3 regions of the [Clostridium] hylemonae DSM 15053 genome follow, and region 2 is predicted to be linked to each of the others. Evidence: riboswitches for the same ligand, from Rfam matches in the RefSeq annotation. Region 2 holds a riboswitch; each other region holds the start of a gene.
The links. Region 2 has a riboswitch for glycine ahead of LAJLEIBI_RS07715 (APC family permease). Riboswitches for the same ligand answer to the same signal wherever they lie in the genome.

Region 1 (10,477 bases), 290 kb from region 2:
CCTTTTTCTAGCGCCACCAGATTTTCTTCCTGCAGATCTGCTTTCGCCACGCCGCCGTTATATTTCAATGCCTTTATTGTGGCCACTAAGATGACGGCGTTCGGGCGAAGCCCGGACATCCTGCATTTGATGTCCACGAACTTTTCAGCGCCCAGATCTGCGCCAAAGCCGGCTTCCGTCACCATATAGTCCGCCAGTTTCATGCCCATCCTCGTCGCGATCACACTGTTGCAGCCATGGGCAATATTCGCAAACGGTCCCCCGTGGATAAACGCAGGCGTCCCTTCCAGCGTCTGTACGAGATTCGGCTTCAGGGCGTCCTTCAAAAGAGCCGCGACGGCCCCCTGTGCGTTCAGGTCCCCGGCTGTCACAGGCTTTCCGCTCCTGGAGTATGCCACGATGATTCTGGACACCCGCTCTTTCAAATCCGTGATGTCCTTTGCAAGACAGAACACCGCCATGATCTCAGAGGCTACTGTGATATCAAAACCATCCTGCCTCGTCACCCCGTCCGCCTTTGATCCGAGACCGTCCACAATACTGCGGAGCTGGCGGTCATTCATATCCACACACCGCCGCCACGTAACCTTGTTCGTGTCGATATCAAGCGCATTGCCCTGATGGATATGGTTATCCAGCATAGCGGCGATCAGATTATTGGCAGTCCCGATCGCGTGCAGGTCTCCTGTGAAGTGAAGATTGATATCTTCCATCGGCACGACCTGGGCATAACCGCCGCCTGCCGCTCCGCCTTTTACCCCAAATACAGGACCAAGAGACGGTTCTCTTAAAGCTACCATCGTCTTTTTGCCGAGGCGGTTCATGGCGTCTGCCACACCGATGGTCGTTGTCGTCTTCCCTTCTCCCGCGGGAGTCGGATTGATCGCGGTGACGAGGATCAGTTTTGCGTCCGGACGCTCTGCCAGTTCATCTGTGTAATAACGATAGTCGATCTTCGCCTTATATTTTCCGTAATTCTCCACATACCTGTCCGGAATTCCGATAGAAGAGGCAATATCGTTGATCACCTTCATCTCTGCTCCCTGGGCAATCTCTATATCACTTTTAAATCCCATTTTTCAACCCTTACATCTTCCAGCCGATGTATTTTCCTTTCCTGACTGCTTTGCCAGACAGCTGCCCTTCCCGGCATCCGTTCCGGCTTTACTTACCGCCGCCGCGGCACTACATGAATGGCTTCCCCAAATACTTCCTCCAGCGCTTCCCCCACGCCTTCGTTGTAAGTCGGATGGGCGCGCACCGCGCAGAGCATCTGTTTCACCGTGAGCTTATTGGCAATTGCTGTCGTAAATTCTCCGATCATATCCGTCGCCCTCGCGCACATCATCTGCGCGCCGAGCACAATACCGGTCTGCTCCTCCGCTACAACTTTCACAAAGCCCCGCTCCTCTTTCGTGATGAGCGACTTTCCGTTGGCGCTCATAATAAATTTGCCTGTTTTTACTTCTAATCCATTCTCTTTTGCCTCTTCCTCAGACATACCGACGGAGGCGATCTCCGGGTTCGTGTACACACAGCCCGGTATGACATCCAGATCTACCGACGGTTCTGCGCCGGCGATCACTTCGGCCACATACATTCCCTGCGCGCTGGCCGCGTGCGCAAGCTGTGTCCCCTTGATCAGATCCCCGATCGCATAGACGCCTTCCATGTCTGTCCTGAACCGGCTGTCTACGGCGATACGGCCTTTTTCCAGCCGAATACCGGTTCCTTCCTCCAGAAGTCCGTCTGTATTCGGAGCCCGGCCCACCGCACAGAGCACATAGCCGGATGAGATCTTATATTCCTTTCCCTTTTCTTCAAACAGACAGGCGAGCTGTTCTCCGTCCTGCTCGACGGCCTTCACCGAGGCGCCTGTGTGAATGTCCACACCGCGCTTTTTCATGATCATTTTCAGATTCTGGGAGATCTCTTTGTCCATATTCGGAATGAGCCGCGGCATCGCCTCCACGATAGTGACCCTGCATCCCAGCGCCTGATACACAGTGGCAAACTCGACGCTGATGACACCTCCGCCGATGATGAGCAGACTGTCCGGCACCGCCTCGAGCCTGAATACATCGTCACTTGTCAGCACGCCCGGCAGCGAAAGGCCTGGTATCGGCGGCATCAAAGGCCTGGCCCCCGCTGCCAGTATGACATGCTCCGCCTCATATACGGTCTCTTTTCCGTCAGCCGTCACCTTGACGCTGCGCTCCTTTGTGAGGACGCCTTTTCCATTTATCAACTCTACCTTATTTGCCTTCAGCAGCTGTTCCACCCCCTGGCAGAGCTGCTCCGTTGTCTCCTCTTTATACGAGAGGATCTTTTTATAATCGTACGTGACGTCTGAGGCAGACACCCCGAACCGTCCGCCTGACATCACCTCCTGATACAAGGAGGAGGCGTGGATCATCGCCTTGGCCGGGATGCATCCCCGGTTCAGGCATGTCCCTCCTGCCCGCCCAGCTTCGATCACCGCGGTTTTAAGTCCGAGCTTTGCCGCCTTCACAGCGGCCACGTATCCGCCCGGGCCAGCTCCGATCACGATCAGATCAAATGTATGTTCCATATCATTATGTCTCCTTTTAAAATTCCACTTCTGAAAGCCACGATATCATATCTTTCATCATCTGCTCTTCCTCTGCGTCTTCGGACCAGAACAGCCCCAGCTGCGGCAGCACTGCCTCACGTCTGTAGTAAAGCCCTTTCAGATACCGCGGAAGGTCGAGGATCACCTGCGGCTTCATACAGTCGGACCAGGCGGCTGCATCTTCGATCCTGCCGCCCTTTACCTGAAGCTGCAGCGTCACCGTTCCCCACGGAAACCGGTGGGACAGTTCATATGTAAAATCCGTCTTCCGGCCAAATGTCCACTCCCATGAGCTGTATTTTTTCTCAAGCCCGGCAAGTTCCTCCTGGTCAAGTTCCTCCACGCTCCTCGTCCCCGCCTTCTGTCCGTACACCTCCTCAAACGCTGCTACGAGAGCTTCTTTCAGACCGGCGACCGTCAGATCCTGACAGAATTCTTTCAGGTTGGCGACCCTTGATTTTACGGAATCCACACCCTTTGACTTAAGCTTCTCTTTCGATACGGTCAGATACTTCGACAATTCCCCGATATTGACGTCCGCCATCAAAGTGCCGTGGTGATAACAGCGGGAACCCTGCTCATAAAATGCATTTCCCGAGAACTTCTTTCCTCCGGCCAGAATATCGTTCCGGCCAGACTTTTCTGCCTCTATGCCGAGCCTTTTCACGGCCCTTATGATAACTTCAAGCTGTCTGTCCAGATCATAGTTTTCTTTCTGCACGAGAAAGGTAAAATTCAGGTTCCCCAGGTCGTGGTATACCGCTCCGCCGCCGGACGGACGGCGCACGAGATATCCGCCGTCCTCCTTAAGCCTGTCGACGAGGCATTCCTTCCATGCATTCTGGTTACGGCCGATCACGACAGTGTGCCTGTTCTGCCAGAGATACAGGATACATTCATCTGCGCCGCAAGTCAGCAAAAGCTGTTCTTCCACCGCCAGGTTTTTCCTCGGGTCTGTCTGACTGCTCTCTATGTAAGTGATCTTTTCTATCATACAGATACTCTCTCTTCCTATGGCTCAAACTGATAACGGAGAACCGGATGCCTCGCAGCTCCCACTTCGTCGAGCCGCGTCACAGGTGTCTTGACCGGAGCGCTGTGCAGGCTATCTGCATGTTCCTGCGCCTCATGATAAAGGCTGCGGAACACCTCGATCGCTTCGTCCAGCGTCTCTTTTGACTCTGTCTCCGTCGGCTCTGCCATGAGCGCCTCCTTTACAATGAGCGGGAAGTACATGGTAGGCGGATGGATCCCGTTGTCAAGCAGCCCCTTGGCAATGTCCATCGCCGACACGCCCGTCTTCTTTTTCAGATCCTCAAGGCTCATGACGAACTCGTGCATGCACACTTCATCGTATGCCATCGTGTACAGATCCTTCAGCTTATTCATCATATAGTTCGCATTCAGCACTGCGTTCCGGCTGGCCTCGGGAATGCCTTCTTTTCCAAGTGTCATGATGTAGGAAAGCGCGCGTACGACTACGAGGAAATTGCCGTAGAAGCTCTTCATCTCACCGATACTCTGCTTTGGTCTCACAAAGGTCAGTTCATCCTCTCCTTCCACGAGAACGGAAGGAAGGAACGGTGAAAGGAATTGCTTGCATCCTACCGGACCGCTTCCCGGGCCTCCGCCTCCGTGCGGAGTGGAGAACGTCTTGTGCAGATTCAGATGAATGACGTCGAATCCCATATCGCCAGGCCTTACGATCCCCATGACCGCATTCAGGTTTGCGCCGTCATAGTAATTCAGACCGCCGCACTGATGAATGATCTCTGTGATCTCAAGAATGTTTTTGTCAAAAAGACCTACTGTGTTCGGGTTCGTCAGCATGAGTCCGGCCACATCATCGCCGGCTGCCTCCTTAAGCTTCTCAATATCTACACATCCGTCCGGACCGGACGGAACGCTTACTACAGAATACCCGGCCATCGCCGCGCTTGCCGGATTGGTCCCGTGGGCAGAGTCCGGCACGATGATCTTCGTGCGCTTTGTGTCGCCCCGGCTCTCATGATACGCTTTTATGAGCAAAAGCCCCGTAAATTCTCCGTGTGAGCCTGCTGCCGGCTGCATCGTCATACGGTCCATCCTCGTGATCTCACACAGATACTTCTCGATCGTGCCGATAACTTCCAGGCATCCCTGCACCGTATGCTCCGGCTGCAGCGGATGGACCTCTGTGAACCCCGGCAGATCTGCCATGTCATTGTTGATCTTCGGATTGTACTTCATCGTACAGGAACCAAGCGGATAGAAGCCGTCGTTGACACCGTGCGACTTTTTCGCCAGCTCCGTATAATGTCTGCTCAGGTCATTTTCCGACATCTCCGGCAGATGCAGCGCAGACTCACGCATATCCTTTGCCTCCGGCATCACGGCCGGCACGTCGCACTCGGGGAGCATATGCATTCCTCTTCCGGATCTGCTTTTTTCAAATATCAGCATCTACCGCACCTCCTTTAAGAATATGGATCACCTTGTCAATTTCTTCTTTCGTGTTCATCTCCGTGCAGCACCAGAGAATGGTGCCGTCCGCAAGCGGATACCCGCCGAGGATCCCTTCCTTTTCAAGCTTCTCCAGCGCCTGGGCTGCAGGCACTTTTGAAGAGGTAACAAACTCATGGAAGAATTCTCCTTTGTTTACGGTCTCATAACCGATCTTTCCGAGTTCCTCCGCCATGTAATGTGCCTTGGACATACACTGGACGGCCGCGCTTCGTATCCCCCCGCGTCCCATGGCCGCCAGATAGACTCCCACTGCCAGGGCGCACAGCGCCTGATTGGAACAGATATTGCTGGAAGCTTTCTCCCTGCGGATATGCTGTTCTCTCGCCTGCAGCGTCAGCACATATCCCGTCTTTCCGGCCGCGTCTTTCGTCTCACCGACGATACGGCCCGGCAGCTTTCTCGTCATGCCGGCCGTACAGGTCATAAACCCGAGGTACGGCCCTCCGAAGCCGAGCGGCAGTCCGAGCGGCTGGCCTTCCCCGACAGCCACGTCGGCGCCGTATTCCCTCGGCGTCTTCAGCACGCCGAGAGAGACCGGATTCACACCCATGACAAATTTCGCTCCGGCTTTGTGAGTGATCTCTCCTGCCTTTTCAGCGTCCTCCAGACTGCCATAGTAATTAGGATGCTGTATGTAGACACAGGCCGTCTCTTCATCGATATGCTCTTCCAGATATGAAAGGTCCGTGACGCCGTCTTTTTCCGGTATCACTTCCAGCTGCATCTCATTGCCGAAACAGTATGTCCTGACAGTTTCCAGCGCATAGGGCAGCACCGTGGCTGAAACAAATGCCTTTTTCCGCTTCCGCTCTCTGCACATGGCTACTCCTTCTGCGGCTGCGGACGCCCCGTCATACACAGAGGCATTGGAGGCATCCATGCCGGTCAGGTCACAGATCATCGTCTGATACTCAAAGATCGACTGCAGGATCCCCTGGCTGATCTCGGCCTGATATGGGGTGTAAGCTGTCATGAGATTCTCCTTGGAGATCACGCTCCTGACGATGGACGGGATAAAGTGGCGGTACGCGCCCGCTCCCCTGAATACGGAAGGAAACACCGTATTTTTTGCCGCCATACCCTGCATTTTTCTTCGTACTTCCAGTTCGGACATCCCCTCCGGGAGATTCAGTCCGTCTTTCACCTTTACTTCATCCGGAATATGGATAAACAGATCATCTATAGACGAAAAGCCGATCTCATGCAGCATGGCTTTTCGTTCTTCTTCCGTGTTTGGAACATATGAGCCCACAGGCACACCTCCTTACTCTTTCTCGCTCTCCACGAATGCTTGATATTCGCCGGCGGATAACAGTTCTTCCTTTTCAGATATCTCTTTTACTTTTACGAACCACGCATCATACGGAGCCTCGTTGATAAGTTCCGGCGTATCGAGAAGCTCTTCGTTGATCTCACTTACAACGCCGGAAACCGGTGCGTATACGTCGGACACAGCCTTCACTGACTCCACATCCGCAAAGGACTCTCCGACCGTGAGCTCATCCCCCTCTTCCGGGAGATTGACAAACACCAGATCTCCAAGCTCGGACTGCGCATAGTCCGTCAGGCCGATCACGACCTCGTCTCCTTCTTCTTTTACCCATTCATGGGATTTTGAATACTTCATATCCTCTCTTAATTCCATAACATTCATTCCTTTCTTTATTTTACTTTTTCTATTCCGTTTGCAGTTACTTGCTTCTTTTATAAAACGGCAGCGGTACGATCTTAGCCTCCACCATCCGTCCGCGCACTTCAACGCTCACTGTCCTGCCGGGCTCCGCGTATTTTGCGCTGACAAGCGCCATAGCCACCGGATATCCGAGATATGGGCAGTGTGTGCCGGACGTCGTATGGCCAATCAGCTTACCTTCCGCATATACGTCCTGATGTTCCCGGATGATCCCGCGCCCGGTCACTTTTAGTCCCACGCGCTTCCTCTTTGGTTCTCCCTGCTCTTCCATCGCCTTTTTCCCGATAAAGTCTTCTTTTGACATCTTCACGGCAAATCCAAGCCCGGTCTCAAGCGGTGTCACATCCTCGTCCATCTCCTGCCCGTAGAGAGGCATGGAAGCCTCCATGCGCAGTGTGTCCCGGGCGCCTAAGCCGCATGGGATCAGTCCCTCCTCTTTCCCGTTCTCCAGCAGGAGATCCCACATTTCCCCGGCCTTTTCACTGTCCAGATACAGTTCTACCCCGTCTTCGCCTGTGTATCCTGTCTTTGAAATGATACACGGGATCCCGCCGGCCTCCCCGTCAAACACCGCGTGATAATACTTTTGCGGGATATGTTCTTCTTTTGTGATCTTCCTGAGGATCTTCATCGCCTGCGGCCCCTGAAGCGCAAGCTGGGCATAGCGTTCGGACACATCGGTAAACGTGACTTCCCCCGACTGGTGCGCCAGCATCCATTCGTAATCCTTATCTTTGTTTGCGGCGTTGACGACAATAAAATAACGGTCATCTGCTTCCTTATAGACAATGAGGTCATCTACCGTGCCGCCTTTCTCATTGCACATCGGACTGTATCTCGCCTGTCCGTCTGACATATTCGCGAAATTGTTCGTCAGAAGCATCTGAAGATTGTCAAGCGCGTCCCTTCCTTCACAGAGGATCTCTCCCATGTGGGAAACGTCAAACAGGCCTGCGCGCTCCCGCACAGCCATGTGCTCTTTGATCACTCCGGTGCCGTACTGCACCGGCAGTGTGTAGCCGGCAAACGGAACCATCTTTCCGCCTGCCCTCACATGCGCTTCATACAGCGGTGTCTTTAATTCCATATTCTTTCCTCCTCCATTGTCTGTTTATTCACTTTTCCATGTTAAAACGGTGATGGCGGCATTTTAACCAGACTTCTCATATACAAAAAGGGGCAAATATAAATATCCTGCTGATATCCATACTCACCCCTGTCCTCCAGAGTATCGTCCGAATCTAATTCATTTGCCTGAGAGTTTCGGTCATCCCTTTCCCCTTCGGCGCTATCCCGCAGATAGACTCTCTTAAATCCATCATCCGATATATGAAACTACTTAGATTATAACGACATTTAAATATTCTGTCAATAATTGTTTTTTTATTAACATCTCGCTCAATTGATTTATTTTTCACACGATTGTCTATCTATTGACAATCAATTTGACTGTGCCAGCCGTTTTGCAAGCCCTGTCCTTCCTGTTTTTCTCGAGACGGCCAGCGGCACACAGACACAGATACAGGCCAGTACGAGAATCATGACGCCAAACACTGCCCACGGGCAGGTAAATGTAAAATATGCAAGCTTCGCCTTCATATAAAGATGTACCAGGAAAAGTATGCCGCTTCCGGCCGTCAGCATAAGGCCGGCGGTCAGCAGGCAGTAATAGAGCCCTTCTATCACAAGCATCCCGCACAGCTGCCTGCGTGTCATTCCAACCCCTTCCATAAGGGCAAATTCCCTCTGCCTCGACCAAAGGCCCGTCACCATCATATTCAGATAATTCATCAGACCGGCGGCGATAAGCACCATACTGAGAATGCCCAGAATGAGTCTGCTTCCTCGTATATAACTTTGGGCTTCCTGAAGCAGTCCGGCCTTGCTGATAAGAAACAATCCGGCCTCATCCCCCCGCCTGCCGTTCTCCCTCGTTAAGATCCTGCGGACTGCTTTCTCGGCCGACAGTTCCTTGCCTTTTTCCACATTCAGTTCCATATAAAAGGTCTTCTTTGCCGTTCCAAGCTTTTTAAATCCCTCTTCACTGATGACAAAATAGTCAATGCGGGGGCCGTGCCACGTACGTCTCAGAGCCGGAAACCCTTCTGCCTTTGTATCCATATAACCGCACAGTGTCATTTTCTCCGATTTTTCTGTCTCAATATCCCCCATCTTCTCCCGTTCCTGCGCTGTGGCGTTCAACCGCCTGTCACGCTCTTTCTTGGACCATAACCTTGAAAATAGGATCGGTTCCCCCACACTTTCTTCTGCCTGCTTTTCCTTGGCCGGAGATAGTATATGGTCATGCAGAAGCAATACTCCTGTGCCGTTCTCCAGACTCTCCATGTCAGCCGGTGAGCCGCTTTTTTCCGCAAATTCCTTCAGCTCCTCTATCTCCTTCCGGCCCAGGATCTGTATCGTACCGCTCTCTCCCGCTTCAATAAGTTGTATGACTGTATCAAGGTTGGCGGTATAGTTTTCATCTGTCTCTGATTCTTTATCCGCAACCATGGGACGGACCCCTTTTCTCGTATACAACGGGCACATATAGCCGCCCTCGGCGGCGTATGACTCTTCCTTCTTTACTCCGTCCACCGCCAGCAGTTCCTCTTTTACTTCTTCGCCAACCGGCGAGAAGGAATCATAATCATTGTCCGAAGTCAGGGCCAGGTTGCCGCCCTCTGTCTCCAGCGGGTCATCCTGTGGATCCCTGCCTTTATATTCCTCCCCATAGCCTTCCGCCTTTCCCCAGGAGCTGAACTCCCCGGCCACGAGAATATCGGGCCGCGCTTCTATGGCGTGGCTTTGATCTGCCCCCGAGGCGATCACCACTGCTGAGAGCGCCACCTCCAGTCCGAGAAACAGCGACAGTACCGTGCGCAGAGATCTGCCCCGGAATCGGCACAGATTCTGCCATGCCATATACCACAGTTCCCGTTTTGGTGTCCGGCGTCTGAGTGCCGCCGCCTTCTTAACCCTCCTCTTTGTCTTTGGCTGCTCTATCCCGTTATAATTCGCTGCTTCTATGCAGGAGCGGCTGACCGCCCGGTATATCGTTTCTCCCGCCGCAGCCGCAGTCACAATGCCGGTAAATACCGCCGCCAGCGCAAGCATCTGCGGGCGCAGAACATCCAGTCCGGCCGCCCCGCCATAACGGGCAAGATACTGCCTTCCGAGAAGCTGTGGAACCACAGCTGACAGCAATAACGCCGCGATCAGCACACCGGCTGGTATTCCCACCGCCAGAATACGCAGTATCTGTCTGAAATAAATGCCGCGGATCTGCTTCGCCGTCGTGCCGATCGTGTTCAGAAGCCCTATCTGCCGGATATCCTTTGCCATGGATATGTGCATGACATTATGGATGAGAAAGAATATACTTGCCAGCACAAGGACTGCGCCGAATGCCGCCATGCCGTAACCGCCCATGAACCGGTTTACCGCATCGTATGCATATGTATTACCGCCTGTAAATGTCTGAGAAGTATCGGCCATCCGGATATCGTCATAAAGCTTTTCCTCTGTGCGCCGGCCATCCATGCTGTCTTTCTGCCGGATGAGAAGATGATCCGGCTTTTCCATACTGCCGCCCCATTCTTTCAGCTTTTCTTCTGATATGTAGCCCTTGGCCATATTCGAGGCCGGCTCCGCATAGTCTTCGTACCATCCGCACAGAGTAAAGGTCT
Region 2 (10,477 bases):
ATCTTTCCCGTTCGGCAGGTCATTGATGAACATGGAGATATCCGTATGTTTGATGCTTCTCCCGTCTTCTGCCCTTAATTTGACTGCGGTGCTGTCCGTAACGACATATTCCCTTCCGTCCCCGGAAATGTGCGGATATACCCCGGCTTCCAGCGCTTTGAGCAGCGTTGACTTACCGTGATATCCGCCGCCAACGATAAGTGTGATCCCCTTTTTCACTCCCATGCCGGTGAGTGTTCCTTTATAAGGCAGTTCAAGCGTGACTTCCATTGATCCCGGCGACACAAATGCAACCGCGTCCTTCATCGGTCTCTGGGAAACTCCGGACTCTCTCGGAAGAATCGAACCGTTGGCTACGAAGGCCGCAAGGTCAAGCCGCTTTAATTCCTCCCGTATAAATTCCCTGTCCACACTCAGTTCCATGACTTTCTCTACTTTGCCGGCGTTCAGCTCCTTGTACATCATGGATTTTTCCACACACGCAGGCAGATAATCATATAGTATCTTGATCAGCTCTCTTGCATTGATCGTACGTCCGTTTGCGGGAAATCCGACTTCAAACCGCACTGTCACGTCACCCGTTCGCTCCTCGATCGTACAGGATGTCCGCTCCAGCACCTCCTGTCCGCAGCGGGTCACCGAAATAATGCCGCTCTTACCTGAGCCTTTCGCCTGAAACGTATAACGGCCGGCCTGGGCGGCAAACTGTCTCGTCACGTAGTCCTGAAGCGCAATGCGCTTATATTTTGTATCATACAGCCGGCCGGGAAATCCCGCGGTGCGGCCCGCCACTTTCACACTCAGCTTCGACAGGGCGGCAAATGGATCGCCCTGAACATGGTCAATGGACAATTCATAACTGCCGAACCGGTAACTGCCTCTCGTACCCTTATATGCCGGATACCCCTTATGGTCAATGCTGTATAACAACTGTTTTAACTCTGTTTCTGATTTCATATGTCCCTGCCCCTTACTCTATTATAATAAATACGTCCGACACCTGTTTCAGAGCTCAACGATCCTTGCCCTGTGATGCACATGAGGCAGAAACTTCGTGAGCAGATCCTTTGTCTTAAACTTCAGATGGCTCGTATTAATTCCGGGGTTGCACCCAAACCACTCACTCTCCGCCACTTCCTTATCCACGATCACCTGTACATAGTCATCCTCATCGTTCAGAAGTCCTGCCACGCTTGCAGAACCAGGAGTAGTGCCAAGGTGCTCCAGCATCTTCTCCGGCGGAGCGAACGACATGTGGGACACGCCCAGTTTCTTACTGAAAGAAGCTGTGTCAAAGGCCTTGTCCGCAGGCATGACCAGAAGGAAAAATGTCGTCTTCTTCTGATTGCAGAGAAATACATTTTTACGGATCTCCGTTCCGATCGCCTTGTCGACAGCCGCGCATTCCTCCATCGAAGCCGCAGGATCATTATCCACACGCTCATACGGTATTTTCAATTTATCGAGTGTCTCATACATTTTCCGTTCCAGCGGCATCCTCTCATCGGTGGGTGCAGTAGTCGTAATCTCACTGATGTACATATCTTCATTCCTCCATTACTCTTATTTTCATTCAATATATTTTCACGTATTTCATTATAGAGCAAAACTAGAAAAAAATAAAGCCGTATGTATCCCCGAGATTTACGCTTTCCTTCCGTCTATTTTATTTTCGATGCGCAGACACGCTTCAATATGCATGATCCAATAATGGGAAAAGGGCATCCGGATCCAGCTGTTGCGAAAATTCCGCGATCGTTTTGCTGTGATAACCGTCCGCATTTATAAAGGGAATTTCGTTAAATTCTTCTCTGTCTGATTCTGCTTAGAAACAGACCAATTCATCAAACAGCCTTTGCCGTAATTCCAGCAGGACGCTTTCCGGCGCGGTAAATAATAGAGTTTTTCATTCTTATATGTTCCAGCCGGCACAAATGTGGTATCTTATTATCATAATGAACATAGCGGCCCGGTAACGGGTCATTTATAACAGTTGTAAAAAGGAGGAATTCTTATGAAATATATACTGGCTTCTGCGTCACCGCGCAGAAAGGAATTATTGGCCCAGGCCGGCTTTGCCTTTGATATTATCCCGGCTGATATAGAAGAGACGATCTCCGGCGGCACTCCGCCCGAGATCGTAATGAATCTGGCCCGCCAGAAGGCGCTTCATGTATGCCGGACACTGTCAGAAGATACATGTACTGTCATCGGCGCCGACACGATCGTTGTATACAAGGACGAGATACTCGGAAAACCTTCCGGACGCGGGGAGGCGCTTGATATGCTCTCCCTTCTGTCCGACCGCACACATCAGGTATATACCGGCGTCTCACTTGTTACAGGAAGCGCCCGGACACCGGCGGTCCACACTTTTTATGAAGTGACGGATGTAACGTTTTATCCTATTTCCCGCCATGATATGCAGGACTATATCGCTACAGGAGATCCTTTTGACAAGGCGGGAGCCTATGGTATTCAGGGACCCTTTGCCATTCATGTAAAATGCATTAAGGGCGACTATAACAATGTCGTCGGGCTGCCCATCGCACGTCTATATCACGAATTAGACAGGAGTGCGTTCCATGGACACTGATTTTCACAGAGTAAAATACGAAAAAATACCCTGAAGATTTCACTTGTGGGAGGAATTGTCTTTGTCATCCTGAAATTTATTATGGCTGTGAAAGGCACTATCATGGCCTCCGTGACCGTAGGGCTTAATGTAAACAATATACGGATCAGCCTGCTTTGACTATCTGTTCTTCTGCCGCTTCTTCTATAGCTTCTCTCATGGCTGCCACAAGTCTGTCTACATGCTTCTTTTCAGCCGTCAGCGGCGGAGTCATCCGGTTCACACTGTCCCCGATAGCTGTTATGAGCACCCTTCTTTTCAGGGCATTCCATTTCACGTCTGCCGCGATCGGAATATCATATTCGCAGCCCACAAGCAGGCCGCGCCCTCTGACTTCTTTAACATGGGGAAGTTCTGCGAGCTTTTTTCTGAGATATTTTCCTACTGTCCTGGCATTTTCACTTAAGTTGTTGTCCAGAATCTCTGATACAGAAGCAAGCGCCGCTGCACATGCAAGTGCATTTCCGCCGTAAGTAGAACCATGACTCCCGGCGCTTAAGGCTTCGGCAACTTCCGTTCTTGCACAACAGGCTCCGATCGGCACGCCGCCGCCCATGGCCTTTGCCATCGAAACGGCATCCGGCATGACTCCATATCCCATATACGCCATTGCGGCGCCCGTTCTTCCCCATCCAGTCTGCACTTCATCCAGCAGAAGAAGCATCTCCTTGTCATCACAAAGTTTTCTCAGTCCTTCCATGAACTCTCTTGTAGCCGGATATACACCTCCTTCTCCCTGCACAGGCTCGATCATGACAGCTATCGTATCTGCGGTCACCTTGGATGCAAAATCTTCCAGGTTGTTGAATTCTGCGTATGAAAATCCCGGAACCACAGGCATAAAACCTTCCTGGACGGCACTGTCCGGCTGCCCTGTAGCCGACATAGCGCCATAGGTTCTTCCATGGAATCCATTCTTTGCCGTTATAATATGATAACGATTCTTTCCGTATTTGTCTGTTCCATATTTTCTCGCCATCTTGATCATGCATTCATTCGCTTCTGCTCCTGAATTCTGATAAAATATTTTGTCCATCCCTACTGTGTCACAAATTTTCTTTGCAAGCAGCGCCTGCGGAACCGTATACGGATAGTTAAACGTATGCACGATATCATCCGCCTGTTCTTTGACTGCTTCTATCACCCTGTGATTTCTGTTTCCCACACTGTTTACAGCGACTCCTCCGTAAAAGTCAAGATAGGCATTTCCTTTCTCATCATAGAGGTACATTCCTTCCGCCCGCTCAGCGACAAAATCATACCTTGGATAAGTCTCTACCATATACTTATCTGTCATTGCCTTCAATTCTTCGGCCGTAAGCCCGGTTTCTCTCAGTCTCATACTAATCTCCTCACTTTCTTCTGCGCCGTATATACAGTTTTCTGAAATAAAAAAAGGACACCGTATATAAAATACGACGTCCTCGTCTGTGACATTTTCAGTATAGACCTTTTCCATTGATCCGTCAATTGTTGTTTCCTATGTATATCATTCCTTCGACAGCTTGTCCAGCAGTCTGTCCTTTACCTGCCATAGACGTTCCGGAATATCTTCCTTTTTCTCCCTGTATAAAGTAATGAAGAAATCCACCGCATAAACAATGATCAAAATGCTTCCGCCGATCCTTCCTATCATAACAGGTATGACACCCACGATGTCAACTATCATATTCTGGAGGAAAGCAAACAACGCCAGCGTGTAGAACCCCCAGGCAATAGAGCTCTCCAGACATATGATCCCTTTATAATTAAATGGTTTCCGGCGGTAATCCCACCATATCTCACCGAATATCTTGTTCATGATTCCGGCTGTGATAAATTCGATAGACGTGGCAAGCAGCATTCCCATAAAAAACAGCTTCACGGGATGTTCACTGTACGGCTGCAGCATAAAAAATACAGTCAGCGCTCCAACGCCGTAAATGGGACATACCGGACACCGCGCAAACCCCCGGTTTGTTATTTTCCGGTTGCACAATGACATGTAGACAGATTCCACAAACCATCCGAGTATACTGTAAACAAGGAACCACAGCACGACATGATACGCGCTCCAGCCAAATATCACTTTATTCCACCACATGTTTATCACCTCTGCTCTTCCTTAGGTACTTCTGCCGAAAGGTTTCATTAACGTAAAAATAGAGTGTTGTACCCCAACACTCTATTTATCTGCACATATTAGTTATACTTACGTTTTCTAGCAGCTTCAGACTTTTTCTTACGTCTTACGCTTGGCTTTTCGTAATGTTCTCTTTTACGAATTTCCTGCTGAATGCCCGCTTTGGCGCAGTTTCTTTTGAATCTGCGTAAAGCGCTATCTAACGTCTCGTTTTCTTTTACGATTACATTTGACATAGACTCACACCTAACCTCCCTCCAGTCCTATATTGTGCACCATACGACTGTTCGGGTATATTTATTGCACTACATAAGATTATAGCACATATTTCTACTACGTCAATATTTTTTCGGCATTTGCTGCAGTTTTTTTCTTTTCTTTGTTTTTCATAACTACAGAATACACCGGAAGGCCTATTAACATAATGACAATACTTCCCACTGAGAGCACCGTTGACTGGAGCCCCGACATGAACAGCTGGTTAATGATCACATACACTCCGCTGACGACAGCAATGATGGGCACGACCGGGTACAGCGGCACCTTATATGTTCTCACTGCGTCCGGGCGGTCTTTCCTTAACTTCATCACACCGATAAAGGTCAGCGTATAGAAGGTCCAGCTTGAGAATACGGCCAGGTCTGTGAGCAGGTTAAACTGCCCGCTGATGGCATAGATACAGCCGATCCCGCCGACGAGGATGATCGAATTTGTTGGAACCTGTGCATTGTTCAGCTTCGCAAGATTACGGCTGTACGGGAAATTGCCTTCCGCTGCCAGAGAATAGGCCACTCTCGAGCCGGACAGCACAAAGCCGTTGCAGGCTCCGAACACGGATATCATGATGCCGACCGAGATGATCTTCCCGCCGATGTCACCGAACACCTTCAGAGCCACCGCGGATGCCGGAGCCGTGAGCGTCGCCAGTTCACTTGCCGGAAGCACCCACAGATAAGCGATATTGATGATAAAGTATACGCCCATGATCACAGACACACCGCCGACGATCGCGATCGGAAGGTCTCTGCTTGGATTTTTCATCTCTCCCGCGATCGCGCCGACCCCGGTCCACCCTTCAAAGGCAAATAATATGGCGACCATGAGCTGCCCGAGCACCACCGCCGGACTCAGTCCGTCACCAACCATAGGGCTGAAGATGGGGTTTGCGCCGCTGCCTTTTACAAATCCAAAAATCATCAGAAGAATGAGCGGGATCAGTTTACATATGGTAAATACAACCTGGATGCTCCCCCCGACCTTCGAGCCGAGGTTATTTAAAAATATGATCAAAATTATGATGCCGATCGCAAGCGGCACAGTAAAGCCTTCCCCGATAAAAAGACCTGCCTGCTGCGCGCACACAACCGCAAGCGCCGAGATCATAGCAGGGTAAAACAGGATCGTCTGTACCCATCCCGCCAGAAAGCCAACTACCGGATTATAGATTTCTTCCAGGTAAGCAACCATTCCCCCTGTCTTCGGTATCATGATCGCTACTTCCGCAAAAGTAAGAGCCGCGGCAATACTTGCGAGACCTGTGATGACCCAGGCGATCATTCCAAGCCCGGGAGCCCCTCCCGTTGCCGTATAAATAGCCTGCGGCTTAAAAAACACGCCGGACCCGATCACACAGCCCACGACCAGAGCCATGGCAGTCGCCACACCTAAATTTTTCTTCAATTCCCGTTTTTGTTCCATAATACATTCTCCTTCGCCGAAATTTTCATAGGGGTCAGACCCCTTTGCCCACAGGGGTCTGACCCCTATGAAGATTCTCACACTATTCAGACAATACAAAAGAGGGTATAGGCGTACTGATAGCGTATCCTATACCCTCTGTATTTTTACCTGAAAGCTTTACTTCTACGGTGGCCTTTAAAGGCTCTTTCCAGAGTCCCATCCACGGCGGGTACCTGCACCTGAAAGTTTCTTGGAAAGATTAGGAGCCTTCCCAATTGCTTCATCGGTTTTCTGCCGTATATCAGGCAGAAATCTTCCTCGCCGCTTCACCTGGCTTTATTCTTTACTTAGTATATGTGTGCCCGGTAAATTTGTCAACCATAGTTATTTTTATGACGTTAATCTTATGACAAAGAAGTTTATGCCCTATGATAACTGTTCCTCAAGAACTTCTCCCGCTTTGGCGATCGCGCTGCTGATTCCGTCCGGATTTTTACCTCCGGCCTGCGCCATGTTCGGGCGTCCTCCGCCTCCGCCGCCGACAAGGCCTGCGATCGCTTTGATAAGGTTTCCGGCGTGGGCTCCTTTTTCTATGGCGCCCTTCGTGGCAGTTGCCATCAGATTTACCTTCCCTCCGGCAGCGGATGCAATGACGATCACTCCTTCGCCCAGCTTATCCTTCAACTGGTCGCCGAGGTCGCGCAGTCCGTTCATATCCACTCCCTCCACTTCCGTGGCAAGGAGTTTCACGCCTTTCACTTCTGTGACCTGATCCATCACATCGCCCATTGCATCTTGAGCGAGCTTGCTCTTAAGGCTTTCCACCTCACTGTGCAGTGTCTTGTTCTCTGCCAGAAGATGTGTGATTTTTTCCGCAAGCTTATCCGGTGAGGCTTTTACAAGCTTTGCCGCCTCCGCAAGCCGCTTCTCAAGCTCGTCGTAATAGTCCAGCAGCCCCTTGGATGTCAGCGCTTCGATCCGGCGCACACCGGCTGCGACGCCCGTCTCGGAAATGATCTTAAACGCCGTGATGACACCGGTATTTTCCACATGCGTACCGCCGCAGAACTCTACAGAAAAATCTCCCATGCTGACAACACGTACGATATCGCCATATTTTTCCCCAAACAGCGCAGCCGCTCCTGTCTTTCTTGCTTCCTCGATCGGCAGATTTTCTACCTTGACCGGCAGAGCAGCCATGATCTGCGCATTGACGATCTCTTCGACCTTCTTCAGTTCCTCCTTCGTCAACGCGGAGAAATGAGTGAAATCAAAGCGGAGCCTCTCTGCATTTACAGAAGAACCGGCCTGCTCTACATGTGTTCCAAGGACAGTCCGCAGCGCTTTATGAAGCAGATGTGTCGCGCTGTGGTTTCTCGCGGACAGCGCCCTGTTCTCCTCATCGACCTCAAGTGTAACCGTATCTCCTGTCTTGATCATACCTTTTGTCACATAGCCGACATGACCGATCTTGCCGCCTAAAAGCTTTACAACATCCTCCACACGGAATTCTCCGTCCGCCGTACGTATATACCCTTTATCAGCCTCCTGGCCGCCGCTCGTGGCATAAAGCGGTGTCTTCTCTACAAATACCGTCCCCCTGTCTCCATCTGACAATGCATCTGTGATCTCCGTCTCTGTCGTGAGAACTGTCACAGAAGATTCAAAGCTCAGATTATCGTAGCCGACAAACTCTGACGTTACCTCCGGAGCGATGGACTCATACACCGTAGCGTCCGCGCCCATATAGTTCGTCACCTCTCTTGCTTCTCTCGCCGTCCGGCGCTGAACTTCCATAGACGCCCTGAAGCCTTCTTCATCGACAGACAGGCCCTTCTCCTCAAGAATTTCTTTTGTGAGGTCCAGCGGAAATCCGTACGTGTCATAGAGCTTGAACGCATGATCGCCCGACAGTGTTTTTTCCCCGTTCTTCTCCATCTCTGCTTCCATCTCAGCAAGAATAGACAGTCCCTGATCTATCGTTTTGTTAAACTGTTCCTCTTCCTTTGCTATGACTTTAAATATAAAATCTTTCTTTTCTTCCAGTTCGGGATATCCGTCTCTGGAGCCTTCAATAACAGTACGGGCCAGCTCTACGAGGAATTCTCCTTCCACGCCGAGCAGCCTTCCATGACGGCACGCGCGGCGCAGCAGACGGCGCAGTACATAGCCCCTTCCTTCATTGGACGGCATAATTCCGTCCGAGATCATAAAGGTCACAGAGCGGATATGGTCTGTGATAACGCGCAGGGATACATCTGTCTCATCATCCTGTCCATATTCTGTCTTTGTAATGTGGCAGACATGGTCTCTGAGCGCTTTGATCGTATCAATATCAAACATGGAATCCACGCCCTGTACAACACAGGCCAGACGTTCCAGACCCATGCCGGTATCTATATTTTTCTGTTCAAGCTCCGTATAATTATTATTGCCGTCATTGTCAAATTGGGTAAATACATTGTTCCAGATCTCCATATACCGGTCGCATTCACAGCCCACCGTACAATCCGGACTGCCGCAGCCGTATTTTGGCCCTCGGTCATAATATACTTCCGAGCAAGGCCCGCACGGTCCTGAACCATGCTCCCAGAAATTGTCCTCTTTTCCAAAACGGAAGATCCGCTCCGGTGCGATCCCTATATCCTTGTTCCAGATCTCCCAGGCTTCATCGTCATCCAGATAGACAGACGGATAGAGCCTGTCCGGCTCAAGGCCGACCACATCTGTCAAAAACTCCCACGTCCAGCGGATGGACTCCTTTTTAAAATAATCCCCAAACGAGAAATTGCCGAGCATCTCGAAAAACGTCCCGTGCCTGGCAGTCTTTCCTACATTTTCAATGTCGCCTGTACGAATACATTTCTGGCACGTAGTGACCCGCTTTTTCGGCGGAATCTCCTGGCCGGTAAAATATGGCTTCAGCGGCGCCATTCCCGAGTTGATCAGCAACAGACTCTTATCATTGTGCGGTACGAGTGAAAAACTCTTCATAATCAGATGTCCCTTACTCTCAAAATACTCCAGGAACATTTTCCTCAATTCATTTACTCCGTATTTCTGCATATATGCCCTCCTGCTTCTATATCCAAAATCCCCGTCAGCCGCAAGCGTCCGGGACTATTTGATACTTAAGTCTTAATTATAAAGAGAACCCGGCTGTTTGTCAACGGGCGGGGACAGGGCAAAATGAGCTGGGGACGGGGGAAAATCGATTTTCCCCCGTCCCCAGCTCATTTTGCCCTGTCCCTGGCTGTTATTTCAGCTCTATTTCTTCTAACTCTTTCGGCGGCAGCTGTTTCGAGGATGCTGCCACGAACTCTTTTATCTTTTTCTGCGCTTTCACAACCTGGATGTTCGTTCCGGCCCCGGCCACGCAGCCGCCCGGACAGCCCATTCCTTCAATGAGACAGCCGTTCATCTTCCCTGCCTTTGCCAGCGCCAGCGTCTTCTTGCACTCTGCAAGTCCTTCCGCGTGTTCAATACTCACTTCCACGCCCGGATAGTATTCCTTCACACATTTTTCGATGGCTTCCGCCACACCGCCGGCTACCGCATAACCGCGCCCGGCCCCGGTCGCATTGTGGAAGGAGGATTCCGCCTCATATTTGGTCAGGTCTATCTCTTTCGCGTCAAACATCGCCTGAAGCTCCTCAAAAGTTATTACGAAATCCACATCGCTTCGGACGGTCCTGCGCATAGCCTCCAGCTTCTTCGCCGCGCAGGGACCTACAAATACCACCCTTGCCTCCGGGTGTTCCTGTTTGATCGTCCGGGCGGTGGCCACCATCGGCGTCAGCTCCTGTGAAACCTGGTCGATCAGATCCGGGAAATACTTCTTGGCAAGCATGGCCCAGGACGGACAGCAGGAAGTAAGAAGGAAAGGAAGCTCTCCTGTTGTCACTTTATTGACATAATGATGTGCCTCCGCCACCGCCCCGATGTCGGCGCCCAGAGCCACCTCGTACACCTCTGAAAATCCCAGTTCCTGAAGCGCGGCCTTTAGATTTCTCGGCGTGATATTGTCCCCGAACTGGCCG
Region 3 (10,477 bases), 220 kb from region 2:
GAGTACCGCAGGATTGACAAGAATCACGGAATATGCTAATATAACAGAGCGATTTAGTGTGGTAAAGTAATCAATTGATGAACTGATAACACGGTACAGTGAATGGACATCGCATGCGGTCGCAGATGAGGAGGAAGCATATATGAAAAGAAAATTAGCAGTATTACTCGTTCTTGTAATGGTTGCGGGAATGACGGCAGCGGGATGCGGAAATAAAGAAGATAAGAAAGCTGACGCTAAGACAGACAGCAAAGAAGAAAAAGCAGACAATGACGACGGCACGTTTGTCGTGGGATTTGACGCTGCATTTCCGCCGTACGGCTACAAGGACGACAACGGGGAATATGTGGGATTTGATCTTGACCTTGCGCAGGAAGTGTGCGACAGAAACGGCTGGAAGCTTAAAAAGCAGCCGATAGACTGGGATTCAAAAGATATGGAGCTGAGTTCAGGAACGATCGACTGTATCTGGAACGGATTTACGATGAACGGAAGAGAAGACAAATATACATGGTCAGACCCGTATGTAGATAACAGCCAGGTGATCGTTGTCCCGGAGGACTCCGACATAAAGGAATTTAAAGACCTGGCCGGGAAGATGGTGGAAGTGCAGGCCGATTCTTCCGCGCTGCATACACTTGAGAGTGATGACAAAGAAGAGGGCGGACAGGCGGAACTGGCTGCCACATTCGGAGCGTTAAACCAGGTGGCGGATTATAATACAGCGTTCATGGACCTGGAGTCAGGGGCATGTGAGGCGATCGCCATGGACGTAGGAGTTGCCAATTACCAGATCGACAGCAGAGGCGGCGGGTTCCGCCTGCTCGATGAGAAACTTTCCACAGAGCAGTACGGGATCGGATTCAAAAAAGGAAATGAAGAGCTGCGTGATACGGTACAGAAGACGCTGAATGAGATGGCAGAGGACGGCACTTTGGACAAGATCGTTGAAAAGTGGGCCGACGGCGGCATCAGCGCAGATGCGGTCTGCCTCGGAAAACAGGCCGAATAGAGAGTGTATTATACATAACAGAGGTCAGGTCAGAAAGGCCTGGCCTTTTCAGTCTCAAAGAGAATATATCTAGAAATGTGATTCGGAGGAATGAGTAGATGAATATGGCTTTGATTCTAAAACAGCTGGCCGGAGGTATGGTCGTATCGATAGAGATATTTGCGGCAACGCTGATTTTTTCGCTTCCGCTCGGGCTGATCGTGTCGTTCGGAAGAATGTCCAGGATTAAGCCCGTACAGTGGATCACGAAGCTGTACATATCGATCATGCGAGGTACGCCGCTTATGCTCCAGCTGATGGTAGTATATTACGGACCTTATTATTTGTTCGGGATGCGGATATCGGCAACGTACCGTATGACGGCGGTGCTGATCGGATTTGCGATAAATTACGCCGCGTATTTCGCGGAGATATACAGGGGCGGTATAGAGTCCATATCAGAAGGACAGTATGAGGCGGCCCGGGTGCTCGGTTATACAAGGCCCCAGACATTTTTCCGGATCATACTTCCGCAGGTGATGAAGCGGATCCTTCCGTCAGTCACAAACGAAGTGATCACGCTTGTAAAAGATACCTCTCTGGCGTTTGTCGTAGCGGTGCCGGAGATGTTCACGACCGCGAAACAGATTGCCGCGGCCCAGACGTCCATGACGGCATTCGTGGCGGCTGGTATCTTTTATTACGTGTTTAATCTGGTCGTGGCTGTTGTGATGGAAGCGATAGAAAACAAATTAAACTATTACCGTTAGGAGGATATGTCATGAGTCTGTTGGAGATGCACAATATCAAGAAAAGTTTTGGCGAGACAGAGGTTCTGAAGGATATATCCCTCACGGTGGAAAAAGGAGAGGTTCTTGGCATTATCGGGCCGTCCGGCTCCGGGAAATCAACGCTTCTTCGGTGCGCCACTAACCTGGAGACTCCGGATTCGGGAGAGATACGGTACGAGGGCACCTTTGGCCTTGTATTCCAGAATTTTAATCTGTTTCCACATTATTCTGTTATGAAGAATATCATAGACGCGCCGCTCAAGGTGCAGAAACGGAAAAAAGAAGAGGTCATAGAAGAGGCCCGTATGCTGCTGGCAAAGATGGGGCTTCACGGCAAGGAGGATGCCTATCCGTACCAGTTGTCCGGCGGGCAGCAGCAGCGGGTATCCATCGCAAGAGCGCTCGCCATGAACCCGGACATCCTGTTTTTTGATGAGCCTACGTCCGCCCTCGATCCTGAACTTACAGGGGAGATCCTGAAAGTGATCAAAGACCTGGCTGCGGAACATATGACGATGGTCATCGTGACCCACGAGATGAACTTTGCAAAGAATGTATCGGACCATATTATATTTATGGATAACGGTTATATTGCGGAACAGGGCACCCCGGAGGAAGTCTTTGGATCATCCAACGAAAGAATGCAGGAGTTTCTCGGGAAATTTGGGCAAAACTTATAAGTGGATTACTGTTTATTAGAAAAACTTATAAATAAAAGTGTAATAAATAATGAATAAGAATTTGTACAAGGCAGACAGGAATATTGCTTTTCCGTCTGCCTTGTATTATACTTATACGTGCATAAGGCGTATTGGCGCGTGTTTTCACAATAACCGGCGCTGAGTATGCCTTTGATCTCAGAGGATAAAATAAGAAAAGGATGGGTGTTGATATGCAGAAATTAGAACAGTTATATGAAGGAAAAGCGAAAAAAGTCTTTAAGACAGAAGACCCGGATATTGTAATTGTAGACTATAAAGATGATGCCACGGCATTTAATGGAGAAAAAAAGGGAACAATCGTAGGGAAGGGTGTCATCAACAACCGTATGACAAACTATATTTTCCAGGTTCTTGAAAAAGAAGGAGTACCGACGCACTTTGTAGAAGAGCTGAGCGACAGAGAGACGGCAGTCAAAAGAGTGGAGATCGTTCCGCTTGAAGTGATCGTCCGCAATGTTGCAGCAGGAAGCTTTTCCAAGAGACTTGGAATTGAAGAGGGAACAAACTTACTGGCACCTACTCTTGAATTCAGCTATAAAGACGACGACCTCGGCGATCCGCTCATCAATGATTACATGGCGATCGCCATCGGCGCGTCCACAAGAGAAGAGATTGAAAAGATCACAGAATATACATTTAAAGTAAATGAAGTGCTCAAGAAATTCTTTGCGGAAGCAGGAATTGAGCTGATCGACTTTAAGATCGAATTCGGAAGATTCCACGGAGACGTCATCCTGGCAGACGAGATCTCTCCGGATACGTGCCGTCTGTGGGATATCAATACACATGAGAAGCTGGACAAGGACCGTTTCCGCAGGGATATGGGCAATGTGGAGGACGCGTATCAGGAAGTGTTCAGGAGAATCGGCATAAAATAGTAAGGAGCATAAACATTCATGAACCAGTTTGAACAGGTCACAACAGGAATGGGAGAAGAATGTGGTGTATTTGGAGCCTATGATATGGATGGGGGCAATGTGGCCCCCACCGTATATTATGGGCTTTTTGCATTACAGCACCGCGGGCAGGAAAGCTGCGGCATCGCGGTGACGGACACATATGGAGAACGGAAAGTACGCTCGAAAAAAGGACTCGGTCTTGTCAACGATGTATTTGACGGGGAGTCTCTTGAGGAACTGAAAGGGAATCTCGGAGTAGGACATGTCCGCTATTCTACAGCAGGGGGCTCCAGGGCGGAGAATGCCATGCCTCTTGTCATAAACTATGTGAAAGGGACGCTGGTGATCGCCCACAACGGAAATCTGACGAACGCGATCGAGCTCAGACGGGAACTGGAATACACGGGCGCCATCTTCCAGACGACCATCGACTCGGAAGTGATCGCCTACCATATCGCCAGAGAGCGCCTGAACGTAGGAAAGGCAGAGGATGCCGTAAAGAATGCGATGAAAAAGATCAGAGGGGCATACGCGCTTGTCGTCAGCTCTCCGAGAAAGATGATAGGGGCGCGAGATCCGTTTGGGCTGAAGCCGCTCTGTATCGGAAAGCGGGACAATACGTATATACTGGCGTCGGAAAGCTGCGCGCTCTCAGCGGTCGGCGCGGACTTTGTGCGCGACGTCGAACCGGGAGAGATCGTCTCTTTTACGAAGAACGGGATAGAGTCCGACCGGAGCATGGCGATTCCCGCGGATAAACAGGCCAGGTGTATCTTTGAATATATTTATTTTGCAAGAACCGACAGTACGCTGGACGGAGTAAATGTATACCATGCGCGCATCACCGCAGGCAGGGCGCTGGCAAAATCCTACCCGGTCGAAGCGGATCTGGTCGTCGGCGTGCCGGATTCTGGTCTCGTGGCGGCAAAGGGGTATTCGGAAGAGTCCGGGATCCCATACGGCATGGCGTTCCACAAGAACAGCTACGTGGGCCGTACCTTTATCAAACCGAGTCAGAGCGAGCGGGAGTCAAGCGTGAAGATCAAGCTCAATGTCATCGAGGAAGTGGTCCGGGGCAAACGTATTGTGATGGTGGACGATTCCATCGTGCGGGGCACGACCTGTGCCAATATCATTAAGATGCTGAAAAAGGCAGGCGCGTTGGAGGTTCATGTCAGAATAAGCTCGCCGCCGTTTCTGTATCCGTGTTATTTTGGCACCGATGTGCCGTCCAATGAGCAGCTGATCGCCCATGCGCACACACCCAAAGAGATACAGAAAATGATAGGGGCCGACTCTCTTGGATATATGGAGATCGACAGGCTGAAAGAAATGGTGGGAGATCTCGGGTACTGTGACGCGTGCTTTACCGGGAATTATCCGATGGAAGTGCCGGGCAGGGATGTGTCGCAGGCCTTTGAATAGCCTGCAGAAGGAAGCGGCAAATATATGTTGATTGATGAAAGGAAAAAAATATGAGTACAGACAGATATGTAAGCCCGTTATCAGAACGTTACGCCAGCAGGGAGATGCAGTATATCTTTTCTCCGGACAAGAAGTTCCGCACATGGAGACGGCTCTGGATCGCGCTGGCAGAGACAGAGAAGGAACTGGGGCTTCCCATAACAGAGGAACAGATCGAAGAATTGAAGGAACATGCGGATGATATCAATTATGAAGTTGCAAAGGAGCGCGAAAAGCTCGTGCGCCACGATGTGATGTCACATGTGTACGCGTACGGCCAGCAATGCCCGAAGGCAAAAGGGATCATCCATCTCGGGGCAACGTCCTGCTATGTCGGTGACAACACGGACATTATAATCATGGCAGAGGCGCTTGAGATCGTGAGAAAGAAACTGGTCAATGTGATCGCAGAACTGGCTGAATTCGCAGATGAATACAAAGCGCTGCCGACGCTTGCGTTCACACATTTCCAGCCGGCCCAGCCTACGACGGTAGGAAAGAGAGCCACACTCTGGATGCAGGAATTTATGATGGATCTGGAAGACCTGGAATATGTAAAAGGAAGCCTTAAGCTGCTCGGTTCCAAAGGAACGACCGGAACACAGGCAAGCTTTTTAGAGCTCTTTGACGGAGATCAGGAGACGATCGACCGGATCGATCCGATGATCGCGGAGAAAATGGGCTTCAAGGCATGCTGTCCGGTATCGGGGCAGACTTACTCCCGTAAGGTGGACACGAGAGTTGTGAATGTACTTGCCGGGATCGCGGCAAGCGCGCACAAGCTGTCCAACGATATACGCCTTCTGCAGCATCTGAAGGAAGTGGAAGAGCCGTTTGAAAAGACGCAGATCGGCTCCTCCGCGATGGCATATAAGAGAAACCCGATGAGAAGCGAGCGGATCGCGTCGCTGTCCCGCTATGTGATGGTGGATGCGCTGAACCCTGCCATCACGTCAGCTACCCAGTGGTTCGAGCGGACGCTCGATGACTCGGCGAACAAGCGTCTCAGCGTACCGGAAGGCTTCCTCGCAGTCGACGGCATATTGGATCTGTGCCTGAATGTAGTGGACGGTCTCGTCGTATATCCGAAAGTGATCGAGAAGCGCCTTATGTCGGAGCTGCCTTTCATGGCCACGGAAAATATCATGATGGACGCGGTGAAGGCCGGCGGCGACAGGCAGGAGCTGCATGAGAGGATCAGAGAACTGTCCATGGAGGCAGGGAAAAATGTGAAAGAAAAAGGTCTGGACAACAATCTCCTTGAGCTTATCGCGGCTGATCCTGCGTTTAACCTGAGTGAGGAAGAACTCAAAAAGACGATGGATCCGTCCAGATATACCGGACGCGCGGCGCTGCAGGTGGAGGCATTTCTCAAAGATACGGTGGCCCCGGTCCTTGAGGCCAACAAGGATGTGCTCGGAATGAGCGCGGAGATCAACGTATAAGCGGCAGTAACAGGACGACAGCAGTTCTGAAATGATGAAAATCAGAAGACGGCTGTCCGGGCGCAGGCCCGGGCAGCCGCTTTTTCTTCCGTTTGGAATGTCCCTATGTAATGCACGGGAACCTTTGGCATTTTTCACAAATCAGTAAAATGGAAAGAACGTGAATTCAATATGTAATTTTGAATATTGAAGAAAAATCACCAAAAATTATTACAAATGAAGAATCCTGTTGCAATTACTTTGTTAATAAATTATCATAGACTTATCAGATAATACAGTTTTGTTATCGGCTGTATTTATGAGAGAAGGAGGGAATTTTGAATGGAGACATTAAACAACATTGTCCTGACGATTCAGCACTATCTTGCGGACTACATACTGATCGCCGCTCTTTTGCTCGGCGGCATCTGGTTTACCGTAAGACTTGGCTTTATCCAGGTAAGAGGGTTTAAAGAAGGGATGAAGAGGACGTTCGGCGGACTGTTCCGGAAAAAAGGCGAGGCCGGAGCAGACGGCATGTCCTCATTCCAGGCGCTGGCGACAGCGATCGCGGCCCAGGTCGGCACAGGCAACATTGCCGGAGCGGCGACGGCGCTGGCGATCGGCGGTCCGGGAGCGATCTTCTGGATGTGGGTTGCGGCATTCCTCGGAATGGCAACCATATTTGCAGAAGCGATCATGGCACAGAAGTATAAATGCGTCGGTGAAGACGGAGTGGTGACAGGAGGTCCTGTATACTACATCCGCGCGGCATTTAAAGGCACGTTCGGCAAAGTGCTGGCAGGAATTTTTGCCGTACTTATCATCTTCGCGCTCGGCTTCATGGGAAATGCGGTACAGTCCAACTCCATCGCGGCAGCGTTCCGCACAGCATTCGGCGTTCCGCAGGCGGTCATGGGCATCGTTATCGCTGTTCTGGCACTCGCCGTATTTATGGGCGGTATGAAGCGTATTGCCAAAGTGACGGAGACGATCGTACCGATCATGGCGGCGCTGTATATCGTGGGAGCATTGATCGTGATCATCTATAACTACAGGAACATACCGTACGCGTTCCACGCGATCATCGTCGGTGCGTTCAGCCCGTCCTCCATTGCAGGCGGCGCGGTCGGCGCGACGATCAAGCTGGCGCTGACAAAGGGTGTGGCGCGCGGTCTTTTTTCCAACGAGGCAGGTATGGGCTCTACTCCGCACGCACATGCGGTCGCCAAGGTAGACCACCCGGTGGAGCAGGGATTTGTAGCCATGGTAGGCGTTTTCATCGATACGTTTGTAGTCCTTAATCTTACGGCGCTCGTTATTATTACGACAAAGTCCATTCCGACAGGCAAGACGGGGGCGGAACTGAGCCAGTACGCGTTTTCCACATTGTTCGGAAAAGGCGGCGATATCTTTATCGCAGTTTGTATGTTCTTCTTTGCGTTTTCCACGATCGTCGGCTGGTATTTCTTCGGGCAGGCAAATATAAAATATCTGTTCGGGGCAAAAGCGGTCAAAGTATATTCACTGCTGGTGGCAGCCTGCGTCGTGCTCGGCTCGCTTGCCCAGGTGGATCTCGTGTGGAACATGGCGGACTGCTTTAATTCCATGATGGTCATACCGAATATCCTCGGCCTGTTCGCTTTGAGCGGAGTGATAAAGAAGGTGCACGACGACTACTATAAGAACTTTTTAAATAAGAAATAAAAGTAAATATACATAAAATTGAAGATGGTTTGTTGTATGAAATTAACAAATCGAACTTTCTCATTTGAAAAGGTTGAAAAAATATTAACAATAAGTTAATATAAAAACAAGCAATAAGATTTATTCATTGCGTCTATAAATAAAATTAAACAGCGGGTTGATTTTTCTCAAGAGAGAGCCGTACATATGGCCGCCGAAGAGGCAAGCCGGACAGATGAGGGTGAACATCTGGCGGGTGAAACTTTCAGGCAAAAGGACTGGGAAAAGGACCGCATTCTGAATCTTGTGTTGAAGTGTTTAGTAAGCACGCCAATAGACAGAAAGGACGAATTACACATCTGTGTTTAAATCGTCCTTTTTTTATTCTTTGCCGGATGGAATGTGTTTTTTGGAAAATTCAGCAGTTCGGTGAGTAAAATATCCAGATCAAAAGAGGTGGATGAGATGCAGAATCGTTACATAATAATAACAAATAATCCACTCGTCCCGGAGAAGATTGGCGGAACACACAATGTGGAGTACAAAGAGATCTCCTACGAGGAAGTTCTCAGGACAGTCAGAGACAGAATACATGAAGGGCACACGCTTTTATCACATCCCCTGTCGGGGAGTGTAAAGCCTAATGAAACACCATATAAATCAATCATGCTGTCGGCAGGAAAGGGGGAGGTGGACCCGGGGTCGGTAGTTATCATTGAAAACGCCATAGAGGCGTGCCGGAAGTTTGTGTTTAAGTCAGACAAATACAAACCTGAGGTGTACGATGATTTTCAGATGATAGACTGGACTCTACTGGAAAGTGCGATCACATCGGCGGATGTAATGTAAGGTATGCGAGAGGTTGTAACAGGCGAAAGCTTCAACAAATAACAACATTTAACTTAAGGAGGGAACAATACGTGAAATTAGAAATGGGACACATATACATCAAGGATATTCAGTTTGCAGCAGAATCCAAGATCGAAGACGGAATCCTTTATGTATCAGAAGAGGCTGTAAAGGCAGTTGCTCTTGAAGATGAGAAGATCAAGAGTGTATCATTTGACATTGCAAAACCAGGAGAGAGCGTGAGGATCACGCCGGTGAAGGATGTCATTGAGCCACGTGTTAAAGTAGAGGGAAAAGGGGGAATCTTCCCGGGCGTTATCTCTAAAGTGGATACAGTAGGAAGCGGCAAGACATACGCATTAAAGGGGATGGCGGTTGTCACAGCCGGCAAGATCGTAGGGTTCCAGGAAGGCATCATCGATATGACAGGCCCTGGCGCGGACTATACTCCATTTTCAAAGACACTTAACCTTGTTATGGTATGTGAACCGGTGGACGGCATCAAACCGCACGATTATGAAAAAGCAGTAAGATTTGCCGGCTTCAGAGTTGCGGTGTATATCGGAGAGCTGGCCCGCAGCCTTACACCGGACGAGACAAAAGTGTATGAGACATACACAGTCAAAGAAGGTATGGAGAAATATCCCGACCTTCCGAGAGTGGCGTATGTACAGATGCTCCAGAGCCAGGGACTTCTGCACGACACTTACGTGTACGGCGTGGACGCAAAGAAAGTGCTTCCGACGATCCTGAATCCGACAGAGATCATGGACGGGGCTATCGTATCGGGCAACTGTGTGTCCGCATGCGACAAGAACCCTACTTATGTACATCTGAACAACCCTGTCGTACATGATATGTTTGAGGAGCACGGCAAGACGATCAACTTTGTATGCCAGATCATCACAAATGAAAATGTATATCTTGCGGACAAACAGCGTTCATCAGACTGGACGGCAAAGCTGTGCAAGATGCTGGATCTTGACGCTGTAATCGTATCACAGGAAGGATTCGGCAACCCGGATACGGACCTGATCATGAACTGTAAGAAGATCGAGGCTGAGGGTGTCAAGACAGTTATCATCACAGACGAGTATGCCGGACGTGACGGTAAATCCCAGTCTCTCGCAGATGCAGACGCAGCTGCAGATGCAGTTGTTACAGGCGGAAACGCAAACCAGGTTATTATCCTGCCTAAGTTGGACAAAGTTATCGGAACTCTTGACTATGTGACAAAGATCGCCGGAGCCAGTGAAGAGACGCTCCGCGAGGACGGTTCCCTGGAGGTAGAGCTTCAGGTGCTGACAGGAGCAACAAACGAAACTGGTTTCAACAAACTGAGCGCGAGATAATAAGGGAGGATACAGTAAATGAGCAAAATTAAAGTTGTACATTACATCAATCAGTTCTTCGCCAACATCGGCGGGGAAGAAAAAGCGGATTATCCGGCAGAGCTTCGCGTAGGTGAAGTGGTTGGACCGGGTATGGCGTTTAACATGAATTTTAAAGATGAGGCGGAGATCATTGCAACGATCGTTTGCGGAGATTCTTACTTCAACGAGAACCTTGAAAAAGCAAAGGCAGATATTCTTGCAATGGTAAAAGAGCAGGCTCCGGATGTGTTTATCGCAGGACCGGCGTTCAATGCGGG

Region 1: it holds a riboswitch for glycine, as region 2 does, so the genes downstream of both, gcvT (glycine cleavage system aminomethyltransferase GcvT) here and LAJLEIBI_RS07715 (APC family permease) in region 2, are expected to answer to the same signal.
Region 3: it holds a riboswitch for glycine, as region 2 does, so the genes downstream of both, LAJLEIBI_RS06720 (GrdX family protein) here and LAJLEIBI_RS07715 (APC family permease) in region 2, are expected to answer to the same signal.

Annotation. Positions count from the first base shown of each region.
Region 1 is NZ_CP036524.1:1,389,244-1,399,720, reverse strand. It holds gene LAJLEIBI_RS06445 (formate--tetrahydrofolate ligase) at 1-1,076, opposite strand, end outside; gene lpdA (dihydrolipoyl dehydrogenase) at 1,169-2,572, opposite strand; gene LAJLEIBI_RS06435 (lipoate--protein ligase) at 2,589-3,587, opposite strand; gene gcvPB (aminomethyl-transferring glycine dehydrogenase subunit GcvPB) at 3,605-5,035, opposite strand; gene gcvPA (aminomethyl-transferring glycine dehydrogenase subunit GcvPA) at 5,022-6,350, opposite strand; gene gcvH (glycine cleavage system protein GcvH) at 6,363-6,743, opposite strand; gene gcvT (glycine cleavage system aminomethyltransferase GcvT) at 6,790-7,878, opposite strand; glycine riboswitch at 8,024-8,113, opposite strand; gene LAJLEIBI_RS06410 (ABC transporter permease) at 8,232-10,477, opposite strand, start outside.
Region 2 is NZ_CP036524.1:1,675,099-1,685,575, reverse strand. It holds gene LAJLEIBI_RS07745 (ABC-ATPase domain-containing protein) at 1-957, opposite strand, end outside; gene LAJLEIBI_RS07740 (prolyl-tRNA synthetase associated domain-containing protein) at 1,006-1,542, opposite strand; gene LAJLEIBI_RS07735 (Maf family protein) at 2,015-2,596, shown strand; gene LAJLEIBI_RS07730 (aspartate aminotransferase family protein) at 2,742-3,977, opposite strand; gene LAJLEIBI_RS07725 (putative ABC transporter permease) at 4,125-4,718, opposite strand; gene rpsU (30S ribosomal protein S21) at 4,817-4,993, opposite strand; gene LAJLEIBI_RS07715 (APC family permease) at 5,091-6,455, opposite strand; glycine riboswitch at 6,592-6,651, opposite strand; glycine riboswitch at 6,655-6,767, opposite strand; gene alaS (alanine--tRNA ligase) at 6,864-9,503, opposite strand; gene LAJLEIBI_RS07705 (4Fe-4S dicluster domain-containing protein) at 9,694-10,477, opposite strand, start outside.
Region 3 is NZ_CP036524.1:1,453,390-1,463,866, forward strand. It holds gene LAJLEIBI_RS06680 (tetratricopeptide repeat protein) at 1-39, shown strand, start outside; gene LAJLEIBI_RS06685 (amino acid ABC transporter substrate-binding protein) at 143-1,012, shown strand; gene LAJLEIBI_RS06690 (amino acid ABC transporter permease) at 1,111-1,761, shown strand; gene LAJLEIBI_RS06695 (amino acid ABC transporter ATP-binding protein) at 1,773-2,462, shown strand; gene purC (phosphoribosylaminoimidazolesuccinocarboxamide synthase) at 2,675-3,382, shown strand; gene purF (amidophosphoribosyltransferase) at 3,401-4,828, shown strand; gene purB (adenylosuccinate lyase) at 4,879-6,312, shown strand; gene LAJLEIBI_RS06715 (alanine/glycine:cation symporter family protein) at 6,634-7,998, shown strand; glycine riboswitch at 8,157-8,268, shown strand; gene LAJLEIBI_RS06720 (GrdX family protein) at 8,407-8,826, shown strand; gene LAJLEIBI_RS06725 (glycine/sarcosine/betaine reductase component B subunit) at 8,898-10,178, shown strand; gene grdB (glycine reductase complex selenoprotein B) at 10,197-10,477, shown strand, end outside.